DNA from 2 places in the Streptomyces sp. NPDC093111 genome. Region 1 is predicted to be linked to the other one. Evidence: riboswitches for the same ligand, from Rfam matches in the RefSeq annotation. Region 1 holds a riboswitch; the other holds the start of a gene.
The links. Region 1 has a riboswitch for thiamine pyrophosphate ahead of thiC (phosphomethylpyrimidine synthase ThiC). Riboswitches for the same ligand answer to the same signal wherever they lie in the genome.
Positions count from the first base shown of each region.

Region 1 (3,424 bases):
CCGAACGAAAGCGCGTTGAGCATGGTCACGAGCGAACACTAGTGCTCCGCTCTCCCAGGATGAGGTGAAGGGCGCCGCTTCTGCCATGGGGACCGGCCCGCGGCTCCCCCCATGGGTCGCGGGCCGGTCCCTGCCGTGCGTCGGCGCGGTTACTCCGCCAGCGGCAGGTACACGCGGTTGCCGGCCGCGGCGAACTCCGCCGACTTCTCGGCCATGCCCGCCTCGATCTCGTCCGCCTTCAGGTCGCCGCCGTGCTCGCGCCGGATGTCCTGGGAGATCTTCATCGAGCAGAACTTCGGCCCGCACATGGAGCAGAAGTGCGCCGTCTTCGCGGGCTCCGCCGGCAGCGTCTCGTCGTGGAACTCGCGCGCGGTGTCCGGGTCGAGGGCCAGGTTGAACTGGTCCTCCCAGCGGAACTCGAAGCGCGCGTCCGACAGGGCGTCGTCCCACTCCTGCGCGCCCGGGTGCCCCTTGGCGAGGTCCGCCGCGTGGGCCGCGATCTTGTAGGTGATGACGCCGGTCTTCACGTCGTCCTTGTTGGGCAGGCCCAGGTGCTCCTTCGGCGTCACGTAGCAGAGCATCGCCGTGCCCCACCAGGCGATCATCGCCGCGCCGATGCCCGAGGTGATGTGGTCGTAGGCGGGCGCCACATCAGTGGTGAGCGGGCCGAGCGTGTAGAACGGCGCCTCCTCGCAGATCTCCTGCTGGAGGTCGATGTTCTCCTTGATCTTGTGCATCGGGACGTGGCCCGGGCCCTCGATCATGGTCTGCACGTGGTGGCGCTTGGCGATCGTGTTGAGCTCACCGAGGGTCTTCAGCTCGGCGAACTGCGCGGCGTCGTTGGCGTCCGCGATCGAGCCGGGCCGCAGGCCGTCGCCGAGCGAGTACGTGACGTCGTACGCCGCGAGGATCTCGCAGAGCTCCTCGAAGTTCGTGTAGAGGAAGTTCTCCTTGTGGTGCGCGAGGCACCAGGCGGCCATGATCGAGCCGCCGCGCGAGACGATGCCCGTCTTGCGGCGGGCGGTCAGCGGCACGTACGGCAGCAGCACGCCGGCGTGCACCGTCATGTAGTCGACGCCCTGCTCGGCCTGCTCGATGACCGTGTCCTTGTAGATCTCCCAGGTCAGGTCCTCGGCCCTGCCGTCGACCTTCTCCAGCGCCTGGTAGAGCGGCACGGTGCCGATCGGCACGGGGGAGTTGCGCAGCACCCACTCGCGGGTGGTGTGGATGTTGCGGCCGGTGGAGAGGTCCATGACCGTGTCGGCGCCCCACTTCGTCGCCCAGGTCATCTTCTCCACCTCCTCCTCGATGGAGGAGGTGACCGCGGAGTTGCCGATGTTGGCGTTGACCTTCACCAGGAACCGCTTGCCGATGATCATCGGCTCGATCTCCGGGTGGTTGACGTTCGCCGGGAGCACCGCGCGGCCCGCGGCGATCTCCTCGCGCACGACCTCCGGGGAGACGTTCTCGCGGATCGCGACGTACTCCATCTCCGGGGTGATCTCGCCCCGGCGGGCGTACGCGAGCTGCGTCACCGGCTGGCCGTCCCGGCCCCGGCGGGGCAGCCGCGGCCGGCCGGGGAAGACGGCGTCGAGGTTCTTGAGCCCGCCGCCGCGCGGCGAGGTGTGCTTGATGCCGTCGTCCTCGGGGCGGACCGGGCGGCCCGCGTACTCCTCGGTGTCCCCGCGCGCGATGATCCAGTTCTCGCGCAGCGGCGCCAGGCCGCGCCGGACGTCGGTCTCGACGGTGGGGTCGGTGTACGGGCCGGACGTGTCGTACAGCGTCACGTCCTTGCCGTTGGTGAGGTGCACCTGACGGACGGGCACCCGGAGGTCGGGGCGGGAGCCCTCGACGTATCCCTTGTGCCAGCCCGGCGTGCGCTCCTGCGGGCCGTTCTGGTCGGAGGCAGGCGTGCGTGCATCCTGAATGGTCATGAGACCGAATCTCCCTACGCCGGCATTACCCGGTAACAGGTTCGGCGGTCGGCGCAGCCTCCTCCCGTACGTACGTCCAGTACGCCCGTACGGTGATCAGCGCCCTCTCAGCCCGGTGCTCCGAGCTCCCGCGTGTGCAAAGGTGCCACCACGCTAGCGCCCTCCCTGGCGTGCTGAACAGTGGGTCCCCCGCGTTCTTGCGATGATCGCTCGGTGACTTCCACGCAGCAGACCCCCGATCCGCACGGTTCCGGTGGCCACGACGGCCATGGCGGACACGGCCACGACGATGGAGGGGACGGAGGGGGCGGAGGCCACGGCGGCGGGCACGGCGGAGGCCACGGCGGCGGAGGCCACGGCCACGCGCACGCGCACAGCCACGGCCCGGCGGAACCCGTCTCGCGTCATCTGCGCAAGGTCATCGCCGCGGTCCTGATCCCCTTCGGCGCCGCGGTCCTGATCGGCCTCGCGGTGCTGTGGCCGGGCGGCGCCCCGGCGCACGAGCGCACCGGCGTGGGCTTCGACCGGCAGACCGAGCAGGGCCGGGTCGTCGCCGTCGACCAGGTCGCCTGCACGGACGTGAACGTCGCGCAGCCCCCGCCGACCGGCGACGCCTCGACGCAGCAGGGGAGTGACACCCGGCAGTGCGAGAAGGCGACGATCGAGGTCACCTCGGGCCCGCACCAGGGCCGGACCTTCACCGAGATCGTGCAGCCGGACGCCCCGCGGCAGTTGCACGAGGGTCAGGGCGTGGTCGTCGCGTACGCCCCCGACGCACCGCGCGAACTCCAGTACTCCGTCACGGACGTGAACCGGAAGCTGCCGCTGGCGGTGCTCGCCGGCATCTTCGCGGTGGTGGTGGTGGCCGTCGGCAGGATGCGCGGCGTGATGGCGCTGATCGCGCTCGCCGTGAGCTTCCTGGTGCTGACCTTCTTCATCCTGCCGGCGATCCTCCAGGGCTCCAATCCCCTGGTGGTCGCCATCGTCGGAGCGAGCGCGATCATGCTCATCGCGCTCTACATGTGCCACGGCCTGTCCGCCCGGACCTCGGTGGCGGTGCTCGGCACGCTGGTCTCGCTGCTGCTGATCGGCCTCTTCGGCTCGCTCTTCATCGGCTGGGCCTCGCTGACCGGCAACACCGACGACAACACCGGCCTCATCCACGGCCTGTACCCGAACATCGACCTGTCGGGCCTGCTGCTGGCGAGCGTCATCATCGGTTCGCTCGGCGTGCTCGACGACGTGACGGTCACCCAGACCTCGGCGGTCTGGGAGCTGCACCACGCCGACCCCCGAATGGGTCCGCGGGCGCTCTACCGGGCCGGCATCAGGATCGGCCGCGACCACATCGCGTCGGTCGTGAACACCCTGGTCCTCGCGTACGCCGGCGCCGCCCTGCCGCTGCTGCTGCTCTTCTCGATCGCCCAGAGCAGCGTGGGAACGGTGGCCAACAGCGAGCTGGTCGCCGTGGAGATCGTCCGCACACTGAT
Region 1 is NZ_JBFBNW010000025.1:26,479-29,902, reverse strand. Features, by position in the region: gene AB0Q96_RS33465 (hypothetical protein) at 1-29, opposite strand, end outside; gene thiC (phosphomethylpyrimidine synthase ThiC) at 150-1,934, opposite strand; TPP riboswitch at 1,929-2,076, opposite strand; gene AB0Q96_RS33455 (YibE/F family protein) at 2,148-3,424, shown strand, end outside.

Region 2 (3,424 bases), on a different contig from region 1:
GAGCACCGCCTCCGTCCAACTGGAGAGCGGCGTCCCGTTCCTCTCCGACGCCCAGCTCACCACTGCCCTCGACGACGCCGGCGTCAGCCCCGAGGTCACCGACGCCGCCCTGGAGCTCAACGCCGCCGCCCGCCTCGACGGCCTCCGCGCCGCCCTCGCGATCCTCGCCGCGGCCTCCGCCGTCGCCCTCTTCTTCACCTCGGGCATCCCCCGGACCCAGCCGGGCGCACCCGCGCCGTGAGGGAGGGGTGACGCCCGGGACGCCCGGGGTCCGGCGGGCAACGGCCCGGAACGGCCGGGAACGGGCGCACCGGTCCGCGTCTGCGACACTGGTAGGACCATGCCCAAGCCCGGAGAACTCACTTTCGTCGCCCCGCGCGGAGCCAAGCAGCCCCCGCGGCACCTCGCCGACCTCACGCCCGCCGAGCGCAAGGAGGCGGTCGCCGCGATCGGCGAGAAGCCGTTTCGCGCCAAGCAGCTGTCCACGCACTACTTCGCGCGCTACGCGCACGACCCGGCGGAGTGGACCGACATCCCCGCCGCGTCGCGCGAGAAGCTGGCGGGGGAGCTGCTGCCCGATCTGATGTCGGTGGTGCGGCACATCTCGTGCGACGACGACACCACCCGTAAGACGCTGTGGCGGCTGCACGACGGCACGCTCGTCGAGTCGGTGCTCATGCGCTACCCGGACCGGGTGACCATGTGCATCTCCTCGCAGGCCGGCTGCGGGATGAACTGCCCGTTCTGCGCCACCGGCCAGGCGGGGCTCGACCGCAACCTGTCCACGGCCGAGATCGTGCACCAGATCGTCGACGGCATGCGCGCCCTGCGCGACGGCGAGGTCCCAGGCGGGCCGGCCCGGCTGTCCAACATCGTCTTCATGGGCATGGGCGAGCCGCTCGCCAACTACAAGCGGGTCGTCGGTGCCGTCCGCCGGCTCACCGACCCCGAGCCGGACGGCCTCGGCCTGTCCCAGCGCGGCATCACCGTCTCCACCGTCGGGCTCGTCCCGGCGATGCTGCGGTTCGCCGACGAGGGCTTCAAGTGCCGCCTCGCGGTCTCGCTGCACGCCCCCGACGACGAGCTGCGCGACACCCTGGTGCCCGTGAACACCCGGTGGAAGGTCCGCGAGGTCCTCGACGCCGCCTGGGAGTACGCGGAGAAGTCCGGGCGCCGCGTCTCCATCGAGTACGCCCTGATCCGGGACATCAACGACCAGGCCTGGCGCGGCGACCTCCTCGGCAAGCTGCTCAAGGGCAAGCGGGTGCACGTCAACCTGATCCCGCTGAACCCGACGCCCGGCTCGAAGTGGACCGCCTCCCGTCCCGAGGACGAGAAGGCGTTCGTCGAGGCCATCGCCCGCCACGGCGTGCCCGTCACCGTCCGCGACACCCGCGGTCAGGAGATCGACGGTGCCTGTGGACAGCTGGCCGCCGCCGAACGCTGACCTTGTACTCTGAGCTCGAACACATCTTCATATTCCGACAGGGGAGCGCCACAGCGCTGAGAGTGCGGTGACCGTCAGACCGCAGACCCTCTGAACCTCGCCCAGGTCATTCTGGGTAGGAAGTTCGGTCGTAACTCGAGCTGTTGCGCCCTGCCCGCGTCCGGTTTCCCCGGGCGCGGGCGGGGCCGCGTCTCTTCCTGGACACCCCCAGGAGGACCACCACGTGAACACCACGAAGGCCGCCGCCGTCGCGCTCGCCGCGGCGCTCGGCGTCACCACCCTCGCCGCCTGCGGCGGCGGGGACGGCGGCAAGGACAAGGCCACCGGCACGCCCGCGCCGAAGACCGTCACCCTCGTCAGCCACGACTCCTTCAACGCCTCCAAGGAGGTGCTGGCGGAGTTCACCCGGCAGACCGGTTTCACGGTCAAGGTCCTCAAGAGCGGCGACGCCGGCGAGGCCGTCAACAAGGAGATCCTGACCAAGGGCTCCCCCCAGGGCGACGTCTTCTTCGGCGTCGACAACACCCTGCTCTCCCGCGCCCTCGACAACGGCATCTTCACGTCGTACGAGGCGAAGGGCCTGAACCGGATCCCCGCCGCGCTCCAGCTCGACAAGGAGCACCGGGTCACCCCGATCGACTCCGGCGACATCTGCGTCAACTACGACAAGCAGTACTTCGCCGACAAGAAGCTGGCGCCGCCGCAGTCCTTCGACGACCTGGCCAAGCCTGCGTACAAGGACCTCCTCGTCGTCGAGAACCCCGAGCGCTCCTCCCCGGGCCTCGGCTTCCTCCTCGGCACCGCCGCGAAGTACGGCGACGGCGGCTGGCAGGACTACTGGAAGAAGCTCAAGGCCAACGGCGTGAAGACCGTCGACAGCTGGGAGCTCGCCTACAACCAGGAGTTCTCCGGCTCCGCCGGCGGCAAGAAGGCCAAGGGCGACCGTCCGCTCGTCGTCTCCTACGCCTCCAGCCCGCCGGTCGAGGTGCTCTACTCCGAGCCCCAGCCGAAGGTGGCGCCCACCGGTGTCTCCACCGGCACCTGCTTCCGGCAGACCGAGTTCGCGGGCCTGCTGAACGGGGCGAAGAACCCCGAGGGCGGCAAGGCGCTGATCGACTTCCTGATCTCCAAGAAGTTCCAGGACGACATGCCGCTCCAGATGTTCGTCAACCCCGTCACCGACGACGCAACCCTCCCCGAGCTGTTCACCAAGCACGGCGTGGTCGTCGACAAGCCGGAGACCATGGCGCCCGACAAGATCGCCGCCAACCGTGACCAGTGGATCCAGCAGTGGACCTCGCTCGTCGTGAAGTAGCCCGCCCGGGCCGTACGGGGAACGCGGCGCGGCTGGCCCTCATGGTGCTGCCCGTCGCGTTCTTCGCGGTCTTCTTCGCCTGGCCCGTCGTCTCGATCGTCGAGCGCGGGCTCAGGCCGGACGGGCACTGGGAGCTCGGCCGCTTCGCCCAGACGCTGAGCAGCCCGGAGATCCTCGACGTCCTGTGGTTCACGCTGTGGCAGGCGCTCGCCTCCACCGCGCTCACCCTGCTCGTCGCCCTGCCCGGCGCGTACGTCTTCGCCCGTTTCGACTTCCCCGGCAAGGGGCTGCTGCGGGCCGTCGTCACCGTGCCCTTCGTGCTGCCCACCGTCATGGTCGGCACCGCGTTCCTCGCCCTGCTGGGCCGCCGCGGACTGCTCGACGAGCTGTGGGGCGTCCGCCTCGACACCACCGTCTGGGCCATCCTCATCGCCCACGTCTTCTTCAACTACGCCGTCGTCGTCCGTACCGTCGGCGGTCTCTGGTCCCAGCTCGACCCCCGCCAGGAAGAGGCCGCCCGGGTGCTCGGCGCCTCCCGCTGGCGGGCCTGGCGCACGGTGACCCTGCCGGCCCTCGGGCCGTCCGTCGCCGCCGCCGCGCTCATGGTGTTCCTGTTCACCGCGAGCTCCTTCGGCATCGTGCAGATCCTCGGCGGCCCCGCG
Region 2 is NZ_JBFBNW010000026.1:59,760-63,183, reverse strand. Features, by position in the region: gene AB0Q96_RS34125 (MFS transporter) at 1-241, shown strand, start outside; gene rlmN (23S rRNA (adenine(2503)-C(2))-methyltransferase RlmN) at 341-1,447, shown strand; TPP riboswitch at 1,477-1,587, shown strand; gene AB0Q96_RS34115 (thiamine ABC transporter substrate-binding protein) at 1,671-2,762, shown strand; gene AB0Q96_RS34110 (iron ABC transporter permease) at 2,804-3,424, shown strand, end outside.
Region 2: it holds a riboswitch for thiamine pyrophosphate, as region 1 does, so the genes downstream of both, AB0Q96_RS34115 (thiamine ABC transporter substrate-binding protein) here and thiC (phosphomethylpyrimidine synthase ThiC) in region 1, are expected to answer to the same signal.